DNA from 3 places in the Massilia litorea genome. Region 3 is predicted to be linked to each of the others. Evidence: predicted binding sites of a transcription regulator. Region 3 holds the regulator's gene; each other region holds the start of a gene.

Region 1 (3,237 bases), 120 kb from region 3:
CCTTCGCGCTCGACTACGACGGCAGCATCGAGCACGTCAAAATGAAGGCGGTGTCCAGTGAGACCGACTTCAGCTACGATTTTCACGACTTGCTGTTCACGCCGGTGAAGCAGAAGGCGAAGCTGTAAAAGAAAACGGGCCGCTCGACGCGGCCCGTTTTGCATGGTGGGCGCCCCGTGCCCACCATGACGATTACTGCTTCACAAACTTGAGCGTCATCCGGTCGCTTTCTCCGATCGCCAGATTCTTCTCGCGGTCCTTGTCCTTGTTCGCCAACACCGGCGGCAGCGTCCACACGCCTTTTTCGTGATCCGCCTTGTCCTTCGGATTGGCGTTCACCTCGGATTTGCCGGCCAGTTTGAAACCTGCGCTCTCGGCCATCTTGATCACATAGGCCTCGTGCACATAGCCGCTCGAGGCCTTGTCGTCCTGCTTCATGGAGACGGGCAGGCGATGGTCGACCAGGCCCAGGACGCCGCCCGGCTTCAGCACCTTGTAGATCTCCTTGAAGGTGGTGCGCACCGCTTCGTCGCCGTCGCCGACCCAGTTGTGCAGGTTGCGGAAGGTGAGGACCATGTCGACGCTGCCCGCCGGCGCGATCTCGTAACGGCTGGGCGGCTCGAACACGGCGGTGGCGGCCTTGCCGTACAAGCCCGGATTCGCATCGAGTTTGGCGCGCAAGGCCAGGCCGCCCTTCTTGTCGGGTGCCTGGCCGGCGCCGATGTACTTGCCCTTGTCGCGCAGGTAGGGCGCCAGGATCTCGGTGTACCAGCCGCCGCCCGGCACCAGTTCCACCACCGTCATGGTCGGCTTGATGCCGAAGAAGCTCAGGGTCTCGTACGGATGGCGGTACACGTCGCGTTTGGCGTTGTCCGCGCGGTGTTCGGCGGCGATGGCGGCTTTCAGGGCGTCGTCGGCCGGGGCTGCACTGGCTGCGCCTGCTGCGCTCACGGCCAACAAGGCGGCGAGGATCAGTCGTTTCATGGAATCTCCGTTGTGGTAAGGGGCCGCCGGCCGGTGCCGTTGCCGCCGCGCCGATGATCGAACAAGCAACCCTTGCAGTCAAGCGAATCCAGTGGCTTGTCCCGCGTATGTACTGTCCGCCGCGTGTCCGCGGCGGACAGCCGGACACCCTGCGGACGCTGTCAATACGCGCAAAGACCGCCTGCTGTGCAGCACTGCGGCTGGTATGAAGATTGCCTATTCAAACGCTTGAGTTACTGATAATGTTGAACGGTTTGCCGCGCGTTCCAGCGCGAGGAAGTACCGAGGAATACATATACATACGCGGCAGTGCCGGTGTGCGCGCCGCCCCAAGACGCAGGTTGAATTCAGGAGACAGAATGGAACGTCGTACCTTCCTCAACATCAGCACCCTGGTATTCGGTTCGATGCTCATCCCGGTTGCCGGGCGTGCGATCGCGGCCGAAGAACTGCTCAGTCCCATGGCCGTCGCGGCCAAGAAAGCGCTGGCCGACACCGCGCTCAACGCCGCCACCAAGGCCGGCGCGTCCTACTGCGACGTGCGCATCGGGCGCTACCTGAACCAGTTCGTCACCACGCGCGACCTGAACGTGGAAAATGTCGTCAACACGGAATCGGCCGGCGTCGGCGTGCGCGTGATCTGCAACGGCGCCTACGGCTTCGCCGCCACCTCCGACATGACGCCGGACGGCATCGCCAACGCGGCGCGCCAGGCCGTCGCGATCGCCAAGGCCAACGCCAGACTGCAGACCGAACCGGTACAGCTGGCACCCGTCAAAGGCGTGGGCGAGGTAAGCTGGGCGACGCCGTACAAAAAGGACTGGCGCACGGTGCCGATCAAGGACAAGGCCGAGCTGCTGATCGCCGCGAACAAGGCCGGCATGGACAACGGCGCCAACTTCATGCAGTCGATGCTGTTCCAGGTGAACCAGCAGAAGTATTTCGCGTCGACCGACGGTTCCTACATCGACCAGGACCTGCACCGCCTGTGGGCACCCTTTAACGCGACCGCCGTCGACAAGGCGAGCGGCAAGTTCCGCTCGCGTAACGGCTTGGGTAGCCCGGTCGGCATGGGCTACGAATACCTGGACGCGCGTCCCGAGCACAAGATCAAGGCCGCCGGCGGCGTCGCCACGCTCTACACGCAGTCTTACGACATGATCGAGGATGCGCGCGCGGCCGGGCGCGACGCCAAGCGCAAACTCACCGCGAAATCGGTCACCCCTGGCAAGTACGACCTGATGCTCTCGCCGGAACACCTGTTCCTGACGATCCACGAATCGGTCGGCCACCCCACGGAGCTGGACCGCGTGCTCGGCTACGAAGCCAACTACGCCGGCACCAGTTTCGCCACGCTCGATAAATGGCAGTCGAAGAATTTCAAGTACGGCTCGCCGCTGGTGAACATCGTCGCCGACAAGACGACCCCGGGTTCGCTCGGCGCGGTCGGCTACGACGACGAAGGCGTGCGCTGCAAGGAGTGGAACATCATCAAGGACGGCATCCTGGTCAACTACCAGGCCACGCGCGACCAGGCCCACATCATCGGCGAGAAGGAATCGCACGGCTGCTCGTACGCTGACTCGTGGAGCAATGTGCAGTTCCAGCGCATGCCGAACGTCTCGCTGAAGGCGGGTACGAAGAAGATGAGCCCGGACGAGATGGTCAAGGGGATCAAGAAGGGCATCTATATCGTCGGCGACGGTTCCTTCTCGATCGACCAGCAGCGCTACAACTTCCAGTTCGGCGGCCAGCTGTTCTACGAAATCAAGGACGGCAAGATCGGGCAGATGCTGGAAGACGTGGCCTACCAGGCCAACACCCAGGAATTCTGGAGCGCCTGCGCCGGCATCTGCGACGAGAAGGACTGGCGCATGGGCGGCTCCTTCTTCGACGGCAAGGGCCAGCCGCCGCAGATCAGCATCGTCTCGCACGGTTCCTCGACCGCGCGCTTCAACGGCATCAACGTGATCAACACCGCCCGCAAGATCGGCTAAGGACATTCATGACCATCCTGACCCAGGACCAAACGAAACGCATCTGCGACCGCGTGCTGTCGCTGTCGAAAGCGGACGAGTGCATCGTCACCATCGGCGGCAAGCGCAACGGCAACATCCGCTTCGCGCGCAACGCCGTGTCGACGGCCGGCCTGATCGACGACACGGCGATTACCGTGCGCGTTGCCTTCGGCAAGCGCCAGGGCACGGCGACCATCAACGAGTTCGACGACAAGTCGCTGGAAAAAGTCGTGCG
Region 2 (3,237 bases), 170 kb from region 3:
GTTGCCACCGGCGCTGCCCGCCTGGGGACGCTACCGGCAGTCATGATCCACGGCCTGGGCGTGTCCGGCGCCTATTTCATTCCAGCGGCACAACGGCTGGCCACGGAATTCGACGTCTACGTACCCGACCTTCCAGGACATGGCCTGAGCGACACACCTGAAGTCCAGCCTGACATCCCCGGACTCGCGCAAGCATTGATCGACTGGATGGATTGCACCGGCATCGCAAAGGCCTGCCTGGTTGCGCACTCCATGGGCTGCCAGGTTGCCGTCGAGGCCGCACTTCGCCATCCCGGACGGATCGGCCGGCTGGTCCTGATCGCTCCGGTACCCGATCCGGCAGCACGCAGCACATTGCAGCAAGTTGGCCGCTTCGCCATGGGCGGAATCTTTGAACGCCCATCGCTGGTCCCGCAGGTGATCAAGGATTATCTGCGCATGGGTAGCCGGTTCGTCCCGGAGTTCCATGACATGCTGGCTTATCCCATCGAAGCGAAGCTGCCGGACATCGCGTCACCAGTCATGCTGATACGCGGCGAACACGACGCCATCGCTCCCCAATCCTGGCTCAACGAAGCCGCCAGGCTGCTTCGCGCAGCGCCCCCAGTCGTGATTCCGCGCTGGGGCCATGCCGTTCATTACAGCGGAGCAGACCAGGTCGCGGCGGCAATCCGTCCTTTTCTTGGCGGCTTGCCATCTGCCTAGCAATTCACCCAGCCGCAACGTCCACTCGTCGATTCGACCCTCAGTTTTTCTTTTCCCTGAATTCAACATCAATCACCTTGCCCTCATCGGTTCGTGATGGAGGATTCCGGCCCGCAGCAAATTTGAAGATGGACGATTTCAGGCGACCGAACATGGCCCGCCTCAGCCAGGGGTAGGAAAGCAGAAAAGCGGTAGCGAAACCGATCACCAGGGCGGACAGGTATTCGGCTTGCGACAGAAAGCTCAGCAAGCACAGTGCGAGCAGGCTCACGATGACTGGTCGACGGGCAGGTTTGGGTAATAGACCGACAGTGCGCAACTTCCCTTTGCTAAACCAGGGGATTCTTGCAAACAAAACGCCAAGCAGCAGTCCCGCCATGGCGCGACTAGTGCCGAGATGATCGGCCAACACCCCGACGACAAGAAAACCGGTGTAGGTCATGGTGCCGGCCAAGGCTGCCAGCGCCAATAGGACGGCTGTGAGCGCCAGCCTTGGCATACGCCATGCCGCTGTGACTAAGTAAGCTAGGATTTGTGTACTCCTGCGGGTGGGATCTGAAGGCGATTGCAAAGTTTAACAGCACGCTCCTGTGTCGGGCTTTTCAATTAAACCGGTGAAGCGCTGTACTACTCACGTCCGGGTAGCGTTGCTATTTCCGCATCGGCACGCTCGTATCCTGTTCGAAACGGGTGCAAGGCGCGAGCTGTCGACAGACTTGACGCTCAGCCGTTTTCCGCGTCGCTGCCCTCTTTAATAATCAAGCATTTATCCAACTGGCATGAAGGTTGCTCCCATTTTCATACCGAAGATTACTTCGGCTGTCGAAAACTACGAGGGAGCAATCATGACCACACAACGTCGTCCTGCACTTCTGTTTCGCGCCATTCCCGCCCTGACCTTGCTGGTGGCCGCAACCGCGGCCAACGCGGCCCCCATCTACTGGACCAACTGGACCGGGACCGACACCGACCCTGGTACCGGTTTCAGCGCCCAAGGCACCATCACGACCTCGACCACGACCGTCGGCGTCACCTATACCAATGCGGCGGGCGTCGGCTTCTACCAGCCAAGCGGCGGCAACGATTACTGGATTCCACGTACTCCTGTCGGGAACTCGCCATACACCAGCGCCCAGGTCGACAATCCGCCGACCGGCACCGACATCATCGCCCTCCAGTTCGCAGGCCCCCAGACGCTGACCTTCACGCAGTCGATCGTCAATCCGGTCTTCGCTTTTGTCAGCCTGAACGGCAATGGCTATGCCTTCCTGAACCAGGATTTCGACATCCTCAGTTTCGGCGGCGGCCTCGGCGCTCCCGCTCCCGGTGACAACAGCTGCGGCTACTGGGGCTGCGGCAGCGTGACCAAGCAGGTGGTCGACCTCGGCGGCGGCAACACCGAATACCGGCTGATCGGCAGCGGCGAGCCGCACGGCACCATCCGCTTCACCGGTGCATTCGACACGCTGACCTGGCGCAGCCTGACCAATGAGTATTGGAACGGCTTCACTGTCGGTGTGCAAGGCACGGTTGGGGAAGAGAATCCGCCGCCGCCCACCGACGTGCCGGTGCCGGCCACCTGGCTGCTGCTGGTCGCCGGCGGCGCGGGATTAATGGCATCCAGGCGCGGCCGCAAGACGCCGCAGTAAAGCAGAGACGCCACCTCGGGTGGCGTTTTTTTTGTTTATGCCCGCTATCCCTGCTTTCCGCCCTGCGCCTGCGCCATCTCGAGCGCGGGCAAGGTCACCGTCAGGAACGACGACACCTGCCCGATCAGGTCGGCGGCCTGCCGGCGTACCTGCTCCATCTGCAGCATCGACAGCTCCGCCTGGCGAACCGCCTGCTGAATCAGCGTCCGGCGCTGCACGAGCGCATCCAGCGTCGCCTCGGGCGCGCCGCTGGCAAGCGTCGACACCACCGCCAGCACCAGGCCGTGCAAGCCCAGGTTGCGCGCCGACTCGTCCAGCTTGCGCATGGCAAGTTCGCTGTCGGCCATGAGCTGCAGGAGTTGCGCGCGACTTGCCGTCAGAGCCGGCTTGAACTCGGCAGGCGAGGCCGGGCGGCGAAACAGTTTATCGAACATGCCCGCTGGCGCCCTGCTGCTCTCCAGCGCCGCCTCCAGCAACGCGGGCACGCCCATTTCCGCAAACTTCAGGACCAGTTCGGTGATCGGCTGGAGCAGCGCGGCCTGCTCCATCAAGGGCTCCTCTCCCCACTGCGTCACCAGCGCCAGCTTCACCGGCAGGATGCGGCGGAACAATGCGGCCAGGCGCCCCTCCGACTGCGCGAACAGTGCAGGATGGTCGGCCCTGGCGATCTCGAGGGCGTCGCGCACGGCCGGATGGTCCTCGCTCTCAAATAAGGCTTTGGCCGGGGTTTTCGCGGTGAGGCTGGACCTTGCCGGCGCCGGCGGCAGGTCGTCGAACGACAAGGCCTTGGGAGGGCCGGCGGAGGCCGGCGGCGCGGCAGCGTCTTGCGTGTCGCCGAAGTCGAACGCCCGCGGCACGGCCGGATCGGGGGCAGGCTCGGGCT
Region 3 (3,237 bases):
GGCGGCCCGGACCTGTGGGTCGAAGGCCAGGCCGAGCGCATCGAATACGACGAGCGGGTGGAACTCGTGAAACTGTTCTCGAAGGCGATCGTGAAGGAACTCGAGAACGGGCGCCTGACGAACGAACTCGATGGCGCCTACATCTCCTACGACAACCGCAAGGAAGTGGCCACCGTGCGCAACGACGCCAGCGGCGAGACCAAGTCCGGCGGCGGCCGCGGGACCCTGATCATCGCGCCGCGCCGCACTGCGCCCGCCGCGGCTCCAGCGGCGGCTCCGGCAGCGCCGGCAGCACCAGGAAAGAAATAATGAAAGATGCACGCGACAACCGCAGCACCCTGGTGGTGCGCGGACTGCAAAAAAGCTATGGCAAGCGCCTGGTCGTGCGCGACGTCTCGCTGGAAGTCGGCTGCGGCGAAGTCGTCGGCCTGCTCGGCCCCAACGGCGCCGGCAAGACCACCTCGTTCTACATGATCGTCGGCCTGGTGCCGTCGGACGCCGGCACCATCGAGATCAATGGCGCCAACATTTCGAGCCTGCCGATCCACCGGCGCGCGGTGATGGGCCTGTCGTACCTGCCGCAGGAAGCCTCGGTGTTTCGCAAGCTGACGGTGGAAGACAATATCCGCGCCGTGCTCGAACTGCAGCGCGACGACAACGGCAAGGCGCTGACGAAGGATGCCATCAATACGCGCCTCGACTCGCTGCTGGCCGAACTGCAGATCGAGAAGCTGCGCGAGAACCCGGCCCTGTCGCTGTCGGGCGGCGAGCGGCGCCGCGTCGAGATCGCGCGCGCGCTGGCGACCAATCCGCGCTTCGTGCTGCTCGACGAGCCGTTCGCCGGCGTCGACCCGATCGCCGTGATCGAGATCCAGCGCATCGTGCGCTTCCTGAAGGAGCGCGGCATCGGCGTCCTGATCACCGACCACAATGTGCGCGAGACGCTCGGCATCTGCGACCGCGCCTACATCATCAACCAGGGCGCGGTGCTGGCGTCGGGACGTCCCGACGACATCATCGCCGACGAGTCGGTACGACGCGTCTACCTGGGCGAACACTTCCGCATGTAGCAAGGCTGTAGCAACAACACGGGACACCGAGCGGCACCATGAAACAATCCCTGCAACTCCGGACTTCGCAGCACCTGGCGCTCACGCCGCAGCTTCAGCAGTCGATCCGCCTGCTGCAGCTCTCCACCCTTGAACTACATCAGGAGATCGAGCAGATCCTGTCCGATAACCCGCTGCTCGAACGGCTCGACGACCCGCTCGACCACTCGGTGCGCCTGCTGGCCGACGGCGCGATCAACAGCGCGCCGGCGCAAGCCGAGGCGCCGGCGCCGAACAACGAGGAGGGCGCCCCTGCGCCCGAGGCGGCCGAGGGCGGCGAAGGCGGCGAGGTCGAACGCGGCGAGTCCGAGGGCGACTGGGGAGAGGGTTCGCGCGCATCGAGCGGCGACGGCGACGACGACGGCCGCCCGCAGCTCGGCGCGGTCGGCGTGACCCTGCGCGAGCATCTGTGCGAGCAGATTCGCGTGACGGGCGTCACGGCGCGCGACCGCGCGCTGGCCGAACTCGTGATCGACGCGATCGACGACAACGGCTACCTGGAGGAGCAGCTCGACGAGATCCATGCGCGCTTGCCGGAGGAGCTCGAGGTCGAGATGGACGAACTGCGCTGCGCGCTGGCGCTGGTGCAAAGCCTGGACCCGGTCGGCGTCGGCGCGCGCAGCGCATCCGAATGCCTGGCGCTGCAGATCCGCGCGATGCCGGGCGTGCCGCTGGTGACGCGGCGCATGGCCCTGAAAATCGTCGAGGGGTATCTGAGCTGGTTCGCGCAGCGCGAATTCACGAAACTGAAAAAAGCGCTCGACTGCGACGACGAGGACCTGCGTGAAGCGCAGGCCGTGATCCGCCAGTGCAATCCGCATCCCGGCGCCGCCTTCGCGTCGAGCGTCTCGGATTACGTCGTACCGGACGTTATTGTCCGCAAGTCGAAGGGCGGCTGGAGCGTCTCGCTGAACAACGAAGTGATGCCGCGCCTGCGTGTGAACAACGTCTATGCGAATTTGCTCAAGCAGGGCAAAGGCGAAGGCCAGATGAGCGCGCAGCTGCAGGAAGCGAAGTGGCTCATTAAAAATATGCGCCAGCGTTTCGACACGATCCTGCGTGTTTCGCAGGCAATTGTGGAGCGCCAGAAGAACTTTTTCAGCCATGGCGCGGTTGCCATGCGTCCCCTTGTGCTTCGCGAGATAGCTGATACACTAGGACTACACGAGAGCACAATTTCTCGCGTGACAACTCAAAAATTCATGCTGACCCCGCACGGCATGTTTGAGCTGAAGTATTTCTTCGGAAGCCATGTCGCCACCGAAGCGGGGGGCGAAGCATCGTCTACGGCGATACGGGCGCTCATTGCGCAACTGACAGGAGCAGAAGACCCAAAGAACCCATTATCCGACAGCAAGATCGCGGAAATGCTCGGTGAACAAGGGATGGTCATTGCGCGCCGCACGGTTGCAAAATACCGCGAGGCACTCAAGATTCCTCCCGTCAGTCTCCGCAAATCCTTGTAACAGCGGCCCCCATGCGCACTCCCTGCGCGGCGCGGCGGCCGCTACATTTTCAAAGGAGTGTGTATGAATCTCACCATCAGTGGCCACCACCTCGACGTCACCCCCGCCATCCGTGAATACGTACAGAACAAGCTCGAACGCATCACCCGCCATTTCGATCAAGTGATCGATTCCCACGTCATCCTCGCGATCGACAACCTCACCGAAAAAGACAAACGACAGAAGGCCGAGATCAACCTGCGCGTCTCCGGCAAGACCGTACACGTGGAAAGTGTGGCGCAAGACCTGTATGCGGCGATCGATCTCCTGATGGACAGGCTCGATCGCCAGGTGATGAAATACAAGACGATGTTGAAGGACCATAGTCGTGAGGCGCTCAAGCGCCTGCCTGAAGGCGGAGAGGCTGCTGCTGCGATCTGATCGCGCATCGAGCACCGTCTGAACGAGGGCGCCGGAAGGCGCCCTTTTCATTTTGTGCGGTGGACGGCAGTGTCTTGGGTAAAATGCTTGTCTTTTCCATCAACGAATTCGCCATGACCGACCATGTCCTGACCCGCGTTGCCAACGGCACCGGCATCATCACGCTCGACCGTCCCAAGGCCCTGAACTCCCTCTCGCTGGCGATGGTGCGGCGTCTGACCGACATCCTGCTGGCCTGGCGC

Evidence for each region. The regulator sigma-54, encoded in region 3, starts transcription at its own class of promoters, with help from an activator protein. The targets are predictions, from matches to a motif close to TGGCANGNAANCTGCTTT.
Region 1: LPB04_RS04140 (TldD/PmbA family protein) is a predicted target of sigma-54. The motif match lies at 1,186-1,203, and genes of this name have one in related genera.
Region 2: LPB04_RS02780 (PEP-CTERM sorting domain-containing protein) is a predicted target of sigma-54. The motif match lies at 1,481-1,498, and genes of this name have one in related genera.

Annotation. Positions count from the first base shown of each region.
Region 1 is NZ_CP062941.1:923,675-926,911, reverse strand. It holds gene LPB04_RS04150 (serine hydrolase) at 1-128, shown strand, start outside; gene LPB04_RS04145 (class I SAM-dependent methyltransferase) at 193-984, opposite strand; gene LPB04_RS04140 (TldD/PmbA family protein) at 1,344-2,981, shown strand; gene LPB04_RS04135 (TldD/PmbA family protein) at 2,990-3,237, shown strand, end outside.
Region 2 is NZ_CP062941.1:631,801-635,037, forward strand. It holds gene LPB04_RS02770 (alpha/beta fold hydrolase) at 1-705, shown strand, start outside; gene LPB04_RS02775 (FxsA family protein) at 746-1,147, opposite strand; gene LPB04_RS02780 (PEP-CTERM sorting domain-containing protein) at 1,551-2,354, shown strand; gene LPB04_RS02785 (hypothetical protein) at 2,399-3,237, opposite strand, start outside.
Region 3 is NZ_CP062941.1:801,898-805,134, reverse strand. It holds gene lptA (lipopolysaccharide transport periplasmic protein LptA) at 1-309, shown strand, start outside; gene lptB (LPS export ABC transporter ATP-binding protein) at 309-1,070, shown strand; gene LPB04_RS03535 (RNA polymerase factor sigma-54) at 1,109-2,575, shown strand; gene hpf (ribosome hibernation-promoting factor, HPF/YfiA family) at 2,639-2,995, shown strand; gene LPB04_RS03525 (enoyl-CoA hydratase/isomerase family protein) at 3,109-3,237, shown strand, end outside.